2 regions of the Pseudomonas rustica genome follow, and region 1 is predicted to be linked to the other one. Evidence: riboswitches for the same ligand, from Rfam matches in the RefSeq annotation. Region 1 holds a riboswitch; the other holds the start of a gene.
What was found. Region 1 has a riboswitch for cobalamin ahead of cobW (cobalamin biosynthesis protein CobW). Riboswitches for the same ligand answer to the same signal wherever they lie in the genome.
Positions count from the first base shown of each region.

Region 2: another riboswitch for cobalamin. It lies ahead of cobO (cob(I)yrinic acid a,c-diamide adenosyltransferase); the one in region 1 lies ahead of cobW (cobalamin biosynthesis protein CobW).

Region 1 is NZ_CP188200.1:2,236,893-2,244,503, reverse strand. Features, by position in the region: gene cobN (cobaltochelatase subunit CobN) at 1-2,659, opposite strand, end outside; gene cobW (cobalamin biosynthesis protein CobW) at 2,663-3,736, opposite strand; cobalamin riboswitch at 3,837-4,048, opposite strand; cobalamin riboswitch at 5,019-5,238, shown strand; gene ACP3TY_RS10445 (CbtB domain-containing protein) at 5,363-5,560, shown strand; gene ACP3TY_RS10440 (CbtA family protein) at 5,572-6,273, shown strand; gene ACP3TY_RS10435 (cobalamin biosynthesis protein) at 6,270-6,683, shown strand; gene cobM (precorrin-4 C(11)-methyltransferase) at 6,765-7,511, shown strand.
Region 2 is NZ_CP188200.1:3,746,368-3,753,978, reverse strand. Features, by position in the region: gene ACP3TY_RS16965 (PQQ-dependent sugar dehydrogenase) at 1-850, opposite strand, end outside; gene ACP3TY_RS16960 (hypothetical protein) at 915-1,499, opposite strand; cobalamin riboswitch at 1,662-1,891, shown strand; gene cobO (cob(I)yrinic acid a,c-diamide adenosyltransferase) at 1,973-2,584, shown strand; gene ACP3TY_RS16950 (cobyrinate a,c-diamide synthase) at 2,581-4,032, shown strand; gene bluB (5,6-dimethylbenzimidazole synthase) at 4,029-4,679, shown strand; gene cbiB (adenosylcobinamide-phosphate synthase CbiB) at 4,676-5,584, shown strand; gene cobD (threonine-phosphate decarboxylase CobD) at 5,577-6,569, shown strand; gene ACP3TY_RS16930 (cobyric acid synthase) at 6,566-7,611, shown strand, end outside.

The DNA.
Region 1 (7,611 bases):
GCCCGGTGGGCAGGACGTCGAGGCGGCCACGGCTGGGTGCGCCGCTGGGGCCGGCGGGCACGAAGCGGCCGCTGAGGGCGTCGAGCAGGCCACGCATTTCGGCGGGGCCGCAGGCGTCGAGGCGTGGGGCGACGACTTCGCGCAGATTCTCAATGATTGCGCAGACCTCCGCCCAACGCGGTTCCTGTAGGAGTGAGCCTGCTCGCGATAGCGGTGTGTCAGTAAAATCAATGTTGGCTGACACTCCGCTATCGCGAGCAGGCTCACTCCTACAGGGGGTTTGTAGTGTTTCGGAGATTAGGGTTGTGGCGAAGATTTCCAGGCGTTCGCGGGTGTCGCCGGCGGTGCGCCAGGATTCGTCGCTTTGTGATTGCAGCGCATCAGGACGTGGGCCTGTCCATGGCTCGGCCAACGCACAATCGAGTGGATCGAAACCCAGTTCGAATGCCTTGGCGAGTGCTCGCAATAGACTCGATTGCGCGCCTTTGCCATCGCCTCGTGGAATACGCAGAAGCGCTAACAATGTATCAATGCGCAAGCGCCCCGTCGGCGACTCGCCGAAAATATGCAAGCCATCGCGAATCTGCGATTCCTTCAGATCACACAAATACGTGTCCAGACGCGGCAGCCAGATCGCCGCATCGGCGTCGCTGTCCAGCCCGGCATCCAGCTGCAATTCACGATCAATCTGCGTGTCGCGCACCAGTTGCAGAATGTCGCGCTGCAACTCTCGGGCGCGGCGCGGATCGAGCAGTTGCGCCTCGTAATACTCGTCGGCCAACAGTTCCAGGTTGCGCAGCGGCCCGTAGGTTTCGGCGCGGGTCAGCGGCGGCATCAAGTGGTCGATGATCACCGCTTGCGTGCGCCGTTTGGCCTGGGCGCCCTCGCCCGGATCGTTGACGATAAACGGATAGATATTCGGCAGCGGCCCGAGCAGCGCGTCCGGCCAGCAATTCTCCGAGAGGCCGACGCCTTTGCCCGGCAGCCATTCGAGGTTGCCGTGCTTGCCGACGTGAATCACGCCGTGGGCGCCGTAGGTGTTGCGCAGCCAGAAATAGAACGCCAGATAACCGTGCGGCGGCACCAGATCCGGGTCGTGATAAACCGCGCTCGGATCAACCTGATAACCGCGCGCCGGCTGAATGCCGACGAAGGTGAGGCCGAAGCGCAGACCGGCGATCATCATGCGGCCGTCACGGCACATCGGATCGTTTTGCGGCGATCCCCAGCGCTCGGCCACCGCAGCGCGATTGGCCTCCGGCAGCGCATTGAACATCGCTAAATAAGCGTCCATCGCCAGGCTTTGCTGGCACGGACGCAGGTCAATGGTGTCGAGATCGTTGCTGACGCCACCGAGCAATTGCTGGATCAACTCGGTGCCGCTGCCCGGCAACTCTGCCGTGATCGGATAGCCCTCGGCTTGCAACGCGCGAAGAATATTCAGCGCCGCTGCAGGGGTGTCGAGGCCGACGCCATTGCCGATGCGCCCATCGCGGGTCGGGTAGTTGGCGAGAATCAACGCGATGCGTTTTTCAGCGTTCGGCACCCGCGCCAGATCGATCCAGCGCCGCGCCAGTTCGGCGACAAAATCCATGCGCTCAGGCTGCGCGCGATAGCAGACCACATCGGACTGACTGCGCTCGCTGCGCCACGCCAGATCCTTGAAGCTGATCGGCCGGCTGATGATGCGCCCGTCGAGTTCCGGCAAGGCAATGTGCATCGCCAGATCACGCGGGCCGAGGCCCTGCTCGCTGTCGCGCCAGCCGGGCTCGTTGTCCTGCGCGCAGATCGCCTGAATCACCGGAATGTTGCGGCGAAACGGCCGCAGGTGCGGCGCTTCGGGGCTGGACTGGGCGAAACCGGTGGTGTTCAAAATCACCCCCGCCTCGACCTCGTCCAGCCAATCCTCGACCACTGCCAGGCAGCCGGGCTCTTTCAAACTGGCCACCGCAATCGGCAGCGGATTAAGCCCCGCCGCCTGCAAGCGCTGGCAAAAAACATCGATGAACGCGGTGTTCGCCGCTTGCAAATGCGAGCGGTAAAACAGCACTGCCGCGACCGGTTGCTCAGCCAGCCATTCGGCTTGCCAGTCACTCAGTGCAGCGGTGTTTTTAGTCGGGTGGTAAATCGCCGTGCGTGGCAGGGTTTGCGGCTCATCCCATGCGTAATCGCGGGCCAGCCAACGGTTGGCCATGCAACGAAAGAAATCCAGTGCATTGCTCAGACCGCCCTGACGCAAGAACTGCCAGAGGCGGTCGCGATCCTCGGCGTTGACGGTGCTCAAGTCGCTGAGCTCCGGATCAGGCCGGTCATCGCCCGGCACCAGAATCACCTGCACGCCGCGTTCGGCCAACTCGACCAGACGCTCGACGCCATACCGCCAATAGGCGATGCCGCCGTGCAGCGAAATCAAAATCACCTTGGCGTGGCGCAGCACTTCATCGACGTACAAATCGACCGAAGCGTGATTCTGTACCTGCATCGGATTGGCCAGCCGCAGGCTCGGATAATCCTCGGGCAACTGCTGCGCCGCTTCGGCGAGCAGCGCCAGACTGGAGTCGCCGCTGCACAGGATCACCAGCTCGGCGGGGGTTTGGCCAAGGTCGGCAATGTTGTCATCCGAGACGAAACCGCCGGGCTGAGTCCTGAGCAGGTGCATGGTTTAAACGCTGAGCGCGGCGCGCAGTTGCGCTTCGAGTTGCGCCGCGTCGAGTTCCTGACCGATCAACACCAGACGCGTGACGCGCGCTTCATCGGCGCCCCACTGACGGTCGAAATGCTTGTCGAAACGCGTGCCCACGCCTTGGATCAGCAAACGCATTGGCTTGTTCGGGATGGCGGCGAAACCTTTGACACGGAGGATGCCGTGCTTGACCACCAGTTGCGTCAGGGCGTCGAGCAGCAGACTTTCGTCGGCTTGCGGCAGTTCGATGGAGATCGAATCGAAAGCGTCGTGATCGTGGTCATCGTGGTCGTCATCGCCTTCACCGTGGTGGTGATCGTGATGGCTGTGGCGGCTGTCGATGTGCTCTTCGGAACTGGCGCCGAGACCGATCAACACGTCGAGCGGCACACGACCGTTGCTGGCTTCGATGATTTTGACGGCGGGCGGCAATTCTTCGGCGACTTCAGCGCGAACGCGAGCGAGGTCTTCCGGGCTGGTCTGGTCGGCCTTGTTGAGGATCACCAGGTCGGCGCTGGCCAGTTGGTCGGCGAACAGCTCGTGCAGTGGCGATTCGTGATCGAGGTTCGGGTCGAGTTTACGCTGCGCATCGACCTGATCCGGAAACGCGGCGAAGGTGCCGGCGGCTACGGCCGGGCTGTCGACCACGGTGATCACCGCATCAACGGTGCAGGCGCTGCGGATTTCCGGCCACTGGAAGGCTTGCACCAATGGTTTCGGCAGGGCCAGGCCCGAGGTTTCGATGAGGATGTGGTCGAGATCGCCGCGACGCGCGACCAGTTCGCGCATCACCGGGAAGAATTCTTCCTGAACGGTGCAGCACAGGCAGCCGTTGGCCAGTTCGTAAACGCGGCCAACCGCTTCTTCTTCGCTGCAGCCAATGGTGCATTGCTTGAGGATTTCACCGTCGATGCCCAACTCGCCAAACTCGTTGACGATCACCGCGATGCGACGGCCCTGAGCGTTGTCGAGCATGTGCCGCAGCAGCGTGGTTTTGCCCGAGCCGAGGAAGCCGGTGACGATGGTGACGGGGAGTTTGGCCAGTGTTTTCATCGGTATGCCCTTTGGCAAGCGGCGGGCATACGGGACGAGAACCGGCAACGCGTGTGCGTGCCCGGAGAGTTCGCCACCGGATCACCCCGCCCGGTTGAAATTGAGAATCTGTGACGAGGCAGGTCTCCTGGCTGACGGCGTTCAGGCGCGGGGCCTGGCGTTGGCTGCGCCTTCCCGCTGGCTCATGGGTTGAGCTGGCAGTGGCGTGGCAGCGAACAGCGCCGTTCACAGTTGCGGGGGCAGCCGCGGCATTGACCGCGTTCCCTTCTTAGCTTCGGCGTGGGCCGAAGAACCTCGAATGCGCAAGGCTACGCATCGGGTGGTGACCGGTCAATGGGGTTGGGTTTTGGTTATGTGAGCATATCCGTTGCTGCGGTTGCTGCTACTGGCGGTTTCGCTCTTACAGCGAGTCACCTTTTCCAAACGCCGAAAAGGTAACCGAAAAGGCTTGGCCCCGGCGTACGGCACTTCGCTGAGGCTCAGTGTTCCCTCGCTACGGTGTCCATCCGGGGACATCGCCTACGGTTTGCTTCGCTGCACCTCCTCTCGATGTGTGCGGCTACGCCGCACGGCGCTGCGCGCCTGATCCCCGGATGGACACCTACACTCGGCCTGCCGAAGGGGCTGAAAATCAAAAGCCGGATCAAAAGCCAAAGCAGATCAAAAGATCGCAGCCTTCGGCAGCTCCTACAGGGGTTTGCTTCGAAAGATGGGTTGGCTGCCAGCCTGCTTTCGCCAGCGAACAAAAGCACAGCCGATAACTCATGTAGGAGCTGCCGCAGGCTGCGATCATTTGATCTTGCTCTTAAAAGACAAAGTCAAAAGATCGCAGCCTTCGGCAGCTCCTACAGGTGGTCGCATCGGAAAGTATGTTGTCATCGCGAGCAAGCTTTGCTCCTACGAAAATCAAAAGCGGAAAACCCACGCTCCTCACCACTCAATAGGCCGAGTGTCAGCTCGCCTGCTTTTGATCTTGATCTCGGAGCCCGTCGGCAGGCTGAGCGGAGGGATTGATCCGGGGGTGGGAGCGCAGCGACCGTTTGGCGCAGCCAAACACAGCGAGAGGAGGTGCAGCGAAGCAAACCGTAGGCGCTGCCCCCCGGATCAATCCCGCAGCGAAGGAACCCGAGCCTTAGCGTGGGCCGAACGTCAGGGCAAAGCGTTTTGGTTACTTTTGGGCGTCTGCAAAAGTGACCCGCCGTAAGGGCGGAACCCTAACCAGCCACACCCGCAGCAACGGATCCACCCCAAAAAATTGACTAAAAACCCAACCCCATGCTCTCCTACACAACTTGTTACGGGTGCCCTTCACAGGGTGAAACGGGAAACCGGTGAATCATGTGCTTTACTCAAGCCATGTCAGTCCGGTGCTGCCCCCGCAACGGTAAGCGAGCGAAGCGTCAAAACCACTGTGCCCAAAAGCATGGGAAGGAGACGCTTGCAGGTCGGCCTGACGCCAACCCCTCGTGAGCCCGGAGACCGGCCCTTAACACACAGCGCGCACCTCGTGCGCAGCTGAACATAACAAACCCGCGGTGGGCGGGCGCTGTTCGAACCTCTGCGAGCCCGACCCGCAGGGGTTTTCATGCGCTCAAATCACCCACTGACACTCCAGAGGGAAGCGCCATGTCGATCATCAGCAGCACCGGCAGCAACACGGACAAAATCGCCAGCACCGCCACACTGAGCCAACGCCTGACCGCCGCGATCTTCGCGTCGATCCTTGGCGCCGGCCTGGTCTACTTCGCCGGTTTCTCGCACATCGAAGCGGTACACAACGCCGCTCACGATACCCGCCACAGCGCCGCGTTCCCGTGCCACTGAGACCTGCCGACATGATCAAGCGTATTGCGCAAACTGCAGGTTTTACCGGGCTTTTGGCCGCCCTGCTCCTCACCCTGCTGCAAAGCTTCTGGGTCTCGCCGCTGATTCTTCAAGCGGAAACTTTCGAAAAATCCGAACCCGTCGCCGTGCATGAACACGCCGAAGGCGCCATGGCCGGCCACACCCACGACGCCGAAGCCTGGGAGCCGGAGCCCGGCTGGCAGCGCGTGGTTTCGACCACTGGCGGCAATCTGGTGGTCGCCGTCGGTTTCGCCCTGATGCTCGCCGGTCTCTACACCCTCCGTGCGCCCACCAAAACTTCGCAAGGCCTGCTCTGGGGTCTGGCCGGTTACGCCACGTTCGTCCTCGCGCCGACTTTGGGTCTGCCACCAGAACTGCCGGGCACCGCCGCAGCTGATCTGGCTTCGCGACAGATGTGGTGGATTGGCACGGCCGCGTCGACCGCTGTCGGCCTGTCGTTGATCGCGTTCAGCCGTCACTGGCTGATGAAAGTTCTCGGTGTGGCGATCCTCGCCGTGCCGCACGTGATCGGCGCGCCGCAGCCGGAAGTGCATTCGATGCTCGCTCCTGAAGCATTGGAAGCGCAGTTCAAAATCGCTTCGCAGCTGACCAACGTCGCGTTCTGGCTGGCCCTTGGCCTGATCAGCGCCTGGTTGTTCCGCCGCAAAAGCGATGGCCAATACCACGCATGACGAATGACAGCGCAGCGCCGACCTTCGTGGTCGGCCTGGGTTGCCAGCGCGGCTGCCCCGTCAGCACGCTGCGCGCGTTACTTGATCAGGCGTTACAGGCGCATCGCATTGAGTTGCAGGCGATCAAGGCCTTGGCCAGTATCGACCTGAAGCGCGACGAGCCCGGTTTGCAAGAGCTCGCCGCGCAACTGGCGCTGCCGCTGCTGTACTTCAGCAGCGAAGAACTGGCCAGTTATCAGGAACGCCTCAGCCACCGTTCCGAGATTGCTTACGAGCGCACCGGTTGCTACGGCGTCGCCGAAAGTGCCGCGCTGGCCCTCGCCGAACAGCTGATTCAGGCACCGGCAAAGCTGCTGATTTCCCGACAAAAATACGCTCAGGCCACCTTCGCATTGGCCGGCGCTGCGTAAATTCCCGATAATCCCCGCCATCGATCATGAGCAATCTTCATCTGAAGTGTTGGCCGTGCCCCTTTTTCACAGGATTTAACCATGACCGTCTACTTCATCGGCGCCGGCCCCGGCGACCCGGAACTGATCACAGTCAAAGGCCAGCGGCTGATTCGCAGCTGTCCGGTGATCATTTATGCAGGCTCGCTGGTACCGGCGGCAGTGCTGGACGGTCATCAGGCTGAAACAGTGGTCAACAGCGCCGAATTGCATCTGGAACAGATCATCGAACTGATCAAAACCGCGCACGCGAACGGTCAGGATGTGGCGCGGGTGCATTCCGGCGATCCCAGTCTGTATGGCGCGATTGGTGAGCAGATTCGTTATCTGCGCGAGCTGAATATTCCGTTTGAGATCGTTCCCGGCGTGACGGCGACGGCGGCGTGTGCGGCGTTGCTGGGGGCGGAACTGACCCTGCCGGATGTCTCGCAAAGCGTGATTCTGACCCGCTATGCCGATAAAACCGCGATGCCGGTGGGTGAGGAGCTGGGCAGTCTGGCGCAGCACGGTGCGACCATGGCGATTCATCTGGGCGTTAATCATTTGCCGAAGATTCTGCTGGAGTTGCTGCCGCATTACGGCGCGGATTGCCCGATTGCGGTGATTCACCGGGCGACGTGGCCGGATCAGGATTGGGTGGTGGGGACGCTGGCGGACATTGCCGAGAAGGTTGAAGCGAAAGGGTTTCGGCGTACGGCTTTGATTCTGGTGGGTCGGGTGTTGGGGAGTGAGGTGTTTAGCGAGTCATCGTTGTATCGCGCGGGGCATGCACACCTTTACAGGCCCTGAAAGCAAAAGATCGCAGCCTTCGGCAGCTCCTACAGGGAAACACATTCCAATGTAGGAGCTGCCGAAGGCTGCGATCTTTTGATCTTGTGGCACCAGACAA
Region 2 (7,611 bases), 1.5 Mb from region 1:
CAATCTCGTCACGCTCATTCACCGCCGTCCACAGCGCGCCGCTGGTAGGCTCCCACGCCAAGCCATTGGGGTTGCGGATGCCTGAAGCGAAGATCCGGTGATTGCCGGTCGCGCGATCCACTTCCCAGATCGCCGCGCGGCCTTCTTCTTGATCCAGACCATTTTCGCCGACGTTGCTGTTCGAGCCGACGGTGACGTACAGCTTGCTGCCGTCCTTGCTGGCGATGACGTTTTTCGTCCAGTGATGGTTGAGCGTGCCGCCCGGCAAGTCAGTCACTTTGATCGGCTGCGATTTGATCTCGGTCGCGCCGGGCTCGTAGTTGAAGCGCAGCAAACGATCCGTGTCAGCAACGTACAAGTCATTGCCAACCAGTGTCATGCCAAACGGCGAATTGAGGTTCTGCAAAAACACCGTGCGCGTCTCGGCGACGCCATCGTGGTCAGCGTCGCGCAGCAAAGTGATGCGATTCGGGCTCGGTACGCCGGCGCCGGCCTTGCCCATGACTTTCTTCATCACCCAGCCTTTAATGCCTTTGCTGTCGTCCGGTTTCGGCGGGGCGTTGGTTTCCGCCACCAGCACATCACCGTTGGGCAGCACGTACATCCAGCGCGGATGATCGAGGCCTTCGGCAAACGCTGCGACTTGCGTACCGGCCGCCGCTGTCGGTTTGCCGCCTTCGGGCCAGCCAATCGCCGGGGCGATGTTCACGGTGGGGATCAGGGTTTTGTTCGGTTCGGGCAGTTTCGGCGAAGGGCCGGTGCCGTCGGAGACTTGCAGGCTGGAGGTTTCACCACACGCGGCGAGCCCTCCGGCCAGAGCGATGACAAAAACGAGCTGGGGCTTGCGCATGACTGATCTTTCCTATGAATGCGTTCTTAATCATAGAGGAGGGCGCAAGCCCGATGGTTCAACCTCAGCCGCGAGCCTCTTTGAACAGCACGGCGATGCCGGGGTGATAGTTGCCGGCCTCGCTGCGCAATTTGCGGTAGGCGTAGGGGAAATACCAGGCGACCGCGCAGGTATGTTCCTTTTGCAAGTCGTCGACCATGTCCTGCAGTTCTTCGGGGCTGGCACTCTGCTGGGTTTTTTGCGGGGCGACGAACAGGCAGCCGAGCTTGAGATCGCTGGCGAAGCTGATGCGTTTGGCGTCGCTGGTGATGTCGAGAAGTGCTTGCGTGAGGTTGAGGTTGTTCACTCGCGGCCAGCGCTGCGTGGCTTGAAGGTAAGCGCGGTCTTCTGGCCCTGCGATGAACAGATCGGCGCGGGCATTGCGCTCGCCGTCTTCGTTTTGCTTGCGCGTGGCGGTGTCGTTGAGGGTGACCAGTTCGGCCATCCACGCCGCCGCGGTCAGCAAGCCGAGATTGGCTTTCTCGTCATGCCAGTACGGCGTGTCGCTGTCGCCGCGCACGGCGTTGTAACGGTCGATACAGTCAAACCAGCGTTCAAGCATCGGGCGCAGGAATTCCAGGCGCGGGTTGCTGATGATCATGCCTTGCATCGTCATCATCCTTATTCTTGTGAGTTGCTTTTATGGAAAAGCATGGCTCTTTGATATCATTTGTAACAGCCTTGCACAAGATTGCCGGCCGATAATTGATCAACGGCAGATAATCGTCCGTCAGCCGCCTCTTTAATTGACGCTCCACCCCCAACCCTCTAACCTTCGCGGCTTGTTTCAGGTGCTCTGTGACCCACGTCGACAGAGTGAAACAGGGAAGCCGGTGAGGGTTGTCTTCATGCGAAGAACGATCACGATCCCGGCGCTGCCCCCGCAACGGTAAATGAGTAAAAGCTGCGCCATGAGCCACTGCCTCGACAGAAGCGGGAAGGCGCGCAGCCAGGCCAATGCCGCTCATGAGCCCGGAGACCGGCCTGATCCATCCAGCGGCATCACGGTGGGCGATGCCAGGCTTTTTGCCGTCTATTCTTGTGCCTGCCCGCCGTTATCCAGCCTCAACGGAGAGCTCCCCCATGACTGATTCCCCCGAGCGCGACGAACGCCATCTGGCGCGTATGCAGCGCAAAAAAGCCGTGATCGACGAACGCATCGCCAACTCTCCCGACGAGTGCGGCCTGGTGCTGGTGCTGACCGGCAATGGCAAAGGCAAAAGCAGTTCGGCGTTCGGCATGCTCGCCCGCGCCATGGGCCACGGCATGCAGTGCGGCGTGGTGCAGTTCATCAAGGGCCGCAACAGTACCGGTGAAGAGTTGTTTTTCCGCCGCTTCCCCGAACAAGTTCGCTTCCACGTGATGGGCGAGGGCTTCACCTGGGAAACCCAGGATCGTCAGCGCGACATCGCCGCTGCCGAAGCTGCGTGGGCCGTGTCCCGCGAACTGCTGCGCGATCCGTCGATCGGTCTGGTGGTGCTCGATGAGTTAAACATCGCCCTCAAGCACGGCTACCTCGATCTCGATCAGGTGCTCAGCGATTTGCAGGCACGTCCGCCGATGCAGCACGTGATTGTCACCGGTCGTGCGGCCAAGCCGGAAATGATCGAAATGGGCGACACGGTCACCGAAATGGGCATGCTCAAACACGCCTTCCAGGCCGGCATCAAAGCGCAGAAAGGCGTCGAACTTTGAATCAACCACGTCACTGCCCGGCGGTACTTATCGCCGCGCCGGCCTCCGGTCAGGGCAAGACCACCGTCACCGCCGCGCTCGCCCGTTTGCATCGCAATCAGGGGCGCAAGGTGCGCGTGTTCAAATGCGGCCCGGACTTTCTCGACCCGATGATCCTCGAACGCGCCAGCGGTGCGCCGGTGTATCAGCTTGATATGTGGATGGTCGGCGAGCAGGAAAGTCGTCGGCTGTTGTGGGAAGCCGCCGCCGAGGCGGATCTGATTTTGATCGAAGGCGTGATGGGGCTGTTCGATGGCACGCCCTCCAGCGCTGATCTGGCGCGGCATTTTGGTGTGCCGGTGCTCGGCGTGATCGACGGCACCGCGATGGCGCAGACCTTTGGTGCGTTGGCGCTGGGCTTGGCCAAGTATCAGCCGGATCTGCCGTTTGCTGGCGTGCTGGCCAACCGCGTCGGCACCTTGCGCCATGCGCAGTTGCTCGAAGGCAGTCTCACTGAAGGTTTGCGTTGGTACGGCGCGTTGTCGCGCGAGACCGGTATCGAACTGCCGAGCCGGCATCTTGGTCTGGTGCAGGCCAGCGAATTGAATGACCTCGATGTGCGTCTCGACGCCGCCGCCGAAGCGCTCGCCAGTAGTTGCGAGGTAGCGCTGCCACCGGCCGTGGAATTTGCCGCGCCTGACGTGATTGCTGTCGAGCCGTTGCTGAAAAATGTGCGCATTGCTGTCGCCCGTGATGAGGCGTTCGCCTTTACTTATGGCGCGAGTCTGGATCTATTGCGTGCGATGGGCGCCGAGTTGAGCTTCTTCTCGCCGATCCGCGATACGCAATTGCCTGAGGCGGACAGTCTGTATTTGCCCGGTGGTTATCCGGAATTGCATCACGTCGCGCTGTCGCAGAACACCGCGATGGTTGCGGCGATCCGTGCGCATCATGCGGCGGGGAAGCCGTTGCTGGCTGAGTGTGGCGGGATGTTGTATTTGCTCGATTCGTTGACGGATGTTGAAGGCACTCGCGCTGAGCTGGTCGGGTTGCTCAAGGGCGATGCGGTGATGCAAAAGCGTCTGGCGGCGTTGGCGTTGCAAGCGGTGGATCTGCCGGAAGGGGCGTTGCGTGGGCACACGTATCATCACTCGTTGACCACGACTAAGCTGACGCCGATTGCCCGGGGGTTGAGCCCCAATGGAGGGCGAGGGGCTGAGGCGGTTTATCGTGAGGGGCGGATGACGGCTTCTTATGTGCACTTTTATTTTCCGTCGAATCCTGTGGCTGTCGCTGCACTTTTTCTGCCTGATCCTGAGGGCGCCTTCGCGAGCAGGCTCGCTCCCACAGTGGCCAATGTGCTTCCTGAAGAAATTCAATCTCCTGAGGATGGTGGCAGGCTAGCTGATGCATTGCCTGAAGAAACCGGATCCCCTGTGGGAGCGAGCCTGCTCGCGAAAGGGCCATGACAGACAACGCATTTTCAGAGGCGGAACGCGAAGCGGTGTATCGGGCAATAGCCGAACGCCGCGACATGCGCCATTTCACCGGCGGCAGCGTCGAACCTGATCTGCTGCGCCGACTTCTGGAAGCCGCCCACCAGGCCCCAAGCGTCGGCCTGATGCAGCCCTGGCGCTTCATCCGCATCAGCGACCGAACCCTGCGCAGCCAAATCCAGCACCTCGTCGAAGAAGAACGCATCCGCACCGCCGAAGCCCTCGGCGAGCGCAGCGACGAGTTCATGAAGCTCAAAGTCGAAGGCATCAACGACTGCGCCGAAGTGCTGGTCGCGGCGCTGATGGATGATCGCGAAAAACACATCTTCGGTCGCCGCACGCTGCCGGAAATGGACATGGCCTCGTTGTCCTGCGCGATTCAGAATCTGTGGCTGGCCTCGCGCGCAGAAGGCTTGGGCATGGGCTGGGTCTCGCTGTTCGAACCGCAAGCGCTGGCGGAGTTGTTGAAACTGCCGGCAGGGGCCAAGCCGCTGGCGGTTTTGTGTCTGGGCCCGGTCAAGGAATTCTATCCGGCGCCGATGCTGGTACTCGAAGGGTGGGCGCAGGCGCGGCCGCTGAATGAGTTGCTGTATGAAAATTATTGGGGAGTGAGTCAATGAGTGTGGCGTTGTTGAGTGTCGCCGCGGTGGCGCTGGATGCGCTGCTCGGTGAACCGAAACGCTGGCATCCGCTGGTGGCGTTTGGCAATTTCGCCGGGCGCATCGAGCAACGTTTCAACGGTGAAGGGCGCGGCTGGCGCAGTCATGGCGTCACCGCGTGGGTGATCGCCGTGCTGCCGCTGACACTGCTGGCGACGGCGTTTTCCTGGGCGCCTTATGTCGGTTGGATCGTCGAGATTCTCGCGCTGTATTGCGCCCTCGGCATGCGCAGCCTCGGCGAGCATGTCGCCCCGGTCGCTGCGGCGTTGCGTGCGGATGATCTGGACGAAGCACGCAAGCGTGTCGGCTATCTGGTCAGCCGGCAGACCGATGAACTTGATAGCACTGCGGTCGCCCGTGCCGCCACTGAGTCGGTGCTGGAAAACGGCAGCGACGCGGTGTTCGCCGCACTGTTCTGGTTTGTCGTGGCCGGTGCGCCCGGCGTGGTGCTCTATCGCTTGAGCAACACGCTCGACGCGATGTGGGGTTATCGCAACGAACGTTTCGAACGCTTCGGCTGGGCGGCGGCAAAAATCGACGACGTGTTGAACTACATTCCTGCGCGTCTGGTGGCATTGACCTACGCGTTGCTCGGCAAAACCCGACTGGCATTGAAATGCTGGCGCACACAGGCACCGAAGTGGGACAGCCCCAACGCCGGCCCGGTGATGGCCGCAGGCGCCGGTGCACTGGGCGTGGAGTTGGGCGGCCCGGCGATTTACCACGGCGAACTGCACGAGCGTCCGCAACTGGGCGAAGGCGCTCCCGCCGACGCCGATTCCATCGACCGTGGCTGGCAATTGGTGCAGCGCGGGGTATGGTTATGGTTGCTGATTCTCTGCGTGGGGGCTGAATTCTATGCTTGAGCACGGTGGCCGGCTGCGCAAGGCTGCACTCGATTACGGCATCGCCGAGGGTGACTGGCTCGACCTGTCCAGCGGTCTCGCGCCGTGGCCATTTCCGATCCCGGAAATCCCCTTGCGTGCCTGGGCCCGTTTGCCGGAAACCGATGACGGTCTGGAACAAGCGGCGTGCGATTACTACGGAGCAAATCAGGTACTGCCGGTGGCCGGTTCGCAGATGGCCATCCAGTTGCTGCCGCGTTTGCGTCGCGCCGGCAAGGTTGGCGTGCTGTCGCCGTGCTATGCCGAACACGCTGAAGCCTGGCGCCGCAACGGTTACATCGTGCGCGAAGTGCAGGAGCAGGAAGTCGAGTTCTATCTGGACAACCTCGACGTGCTGGTGGTGGTCAACCCGAACAATCCAACCGGCCTGAGCCTGACTCCAGCGCGATTGCTCGACTGGCATGCGCGACTGGCGCAGCGCGGCGGCTGGCTGGTGGTCGATGAAGCGTTCATGGACAACACGCCGCAGTTGAGCCTGGCGGCGCACGCGCATCAGGTCGGACTGATCGTGTTGCGTTCGTTCGGCAAGTTTTTCGGCTTGGCCGGTGTACGTTTGGGCTTTGTATTGGCCGAGCGCAAATTGCTCCGTTTGCTCGCCGAACAGGTCGGGCCGTGGGTCGTCAGCGGGCCGACGCGGGTGCTCGGTCAAGCCTGTCTGCAAGACACTGAAAATCACAAACGCCAACGGATTCGCAGCGATGAAGCGAGCGAACGGCTGGCAGCGCTGCTCGCACGCTACGGCTTCAAACCGCAGGGCGGCTGCGCCTTGTTTCAGTGGCTGATCACTGATCAAGCGCAAACGCTGTACGAATTCATGGCCCGACGCGGCATTCTTCTGCGCCTCTTCACGCACAACAGCAGTCTGCGTTTCGGCTTGCCTGCCGACGCAGCCGAAGAAGCGCGTCTCGAACAGGCTTTCATCGCTTTTACCAAGGACAAACCATGACCACCCTGATGGTGCAGGGCACCACTTCCGACGCCGGCAAAAGCACGCTGGTGACGGCGCTGTGCCGCTGGGCGACGCGTCAAGGCGTCGCGGTTGTGCCGTTCAAACCGCAGAACATGGCGCTCAACAGCGCCGTGACGGCGGACGGTGGCGAGATCGGTCGTGCGCAAGCGGTGCAGGCGCAAGCGGCGTTCCTCGAACCGCACACCGACATGAACCCGGTGCTGCTCAAACCGAACAGCGACACCGGCGCGCAAGTGATCATTCATGGTCGCGCGGTCACGTCGATGAACGCCGTGGCCTATCACGACTACAAAGCCATCGCGATGAAAGCGGTTTTGGCTTCTCACGAGCGACTCAGCGCCGCGTATCCACTGGTGATGGTTGAGGGCGCGGGCTCGCCGGCCGAGATCAATCTGCGTGCCGGCGACATCGCCAACATGGGCTTCGCCGAGGCGGTGGATTGCCCGGTGCTGCTGATTGCCGACATCAATCGTGGCGGGGTTTTCGCCCATCTGGTCGGCACACTGGAACTGCTTTCGCCGAGTGAACAGGCGCGGGTCAAAGGCTTCATCATCAACCGTTTTCGCGGCGACATCGCCTTGCTGCAACCGGGCCTTGATTGGCTGGAGGAGCGCACCGGCAAACCGGTGGTGGGCGTGTTGCCGTACGTGATGGATCTGCATCTGGAAGCCGAGGACGGTATCGATCAGCGCCAGACCGACAAGGCCGAACAAGTGCTGAAAGTGCTGGTGCCGGTGCTGCCGCGCATCAGTAACCACACCGATTTTGATCCGCTGCGTTTGCATCCGCAGGTCGATCTGCAATTTGTCGGGCCAGGGCAGGCGATTCCTGCGGCCGATCTGATCATCCTGCCGGGCTCGAAAAGCGTGCGCAGTGATCTGGCGTATTTGCGCGCCAATGGCTGGGACACGGCGATCAGTCGGCATTTGCGCTACGGCGGCAAAGTGCTGGGGATTTGTGGCGGCCTGCAGATGCTCGGTGAGCAGGTGCATGATCCGCTCGGCTTGGAAGGCGCGCC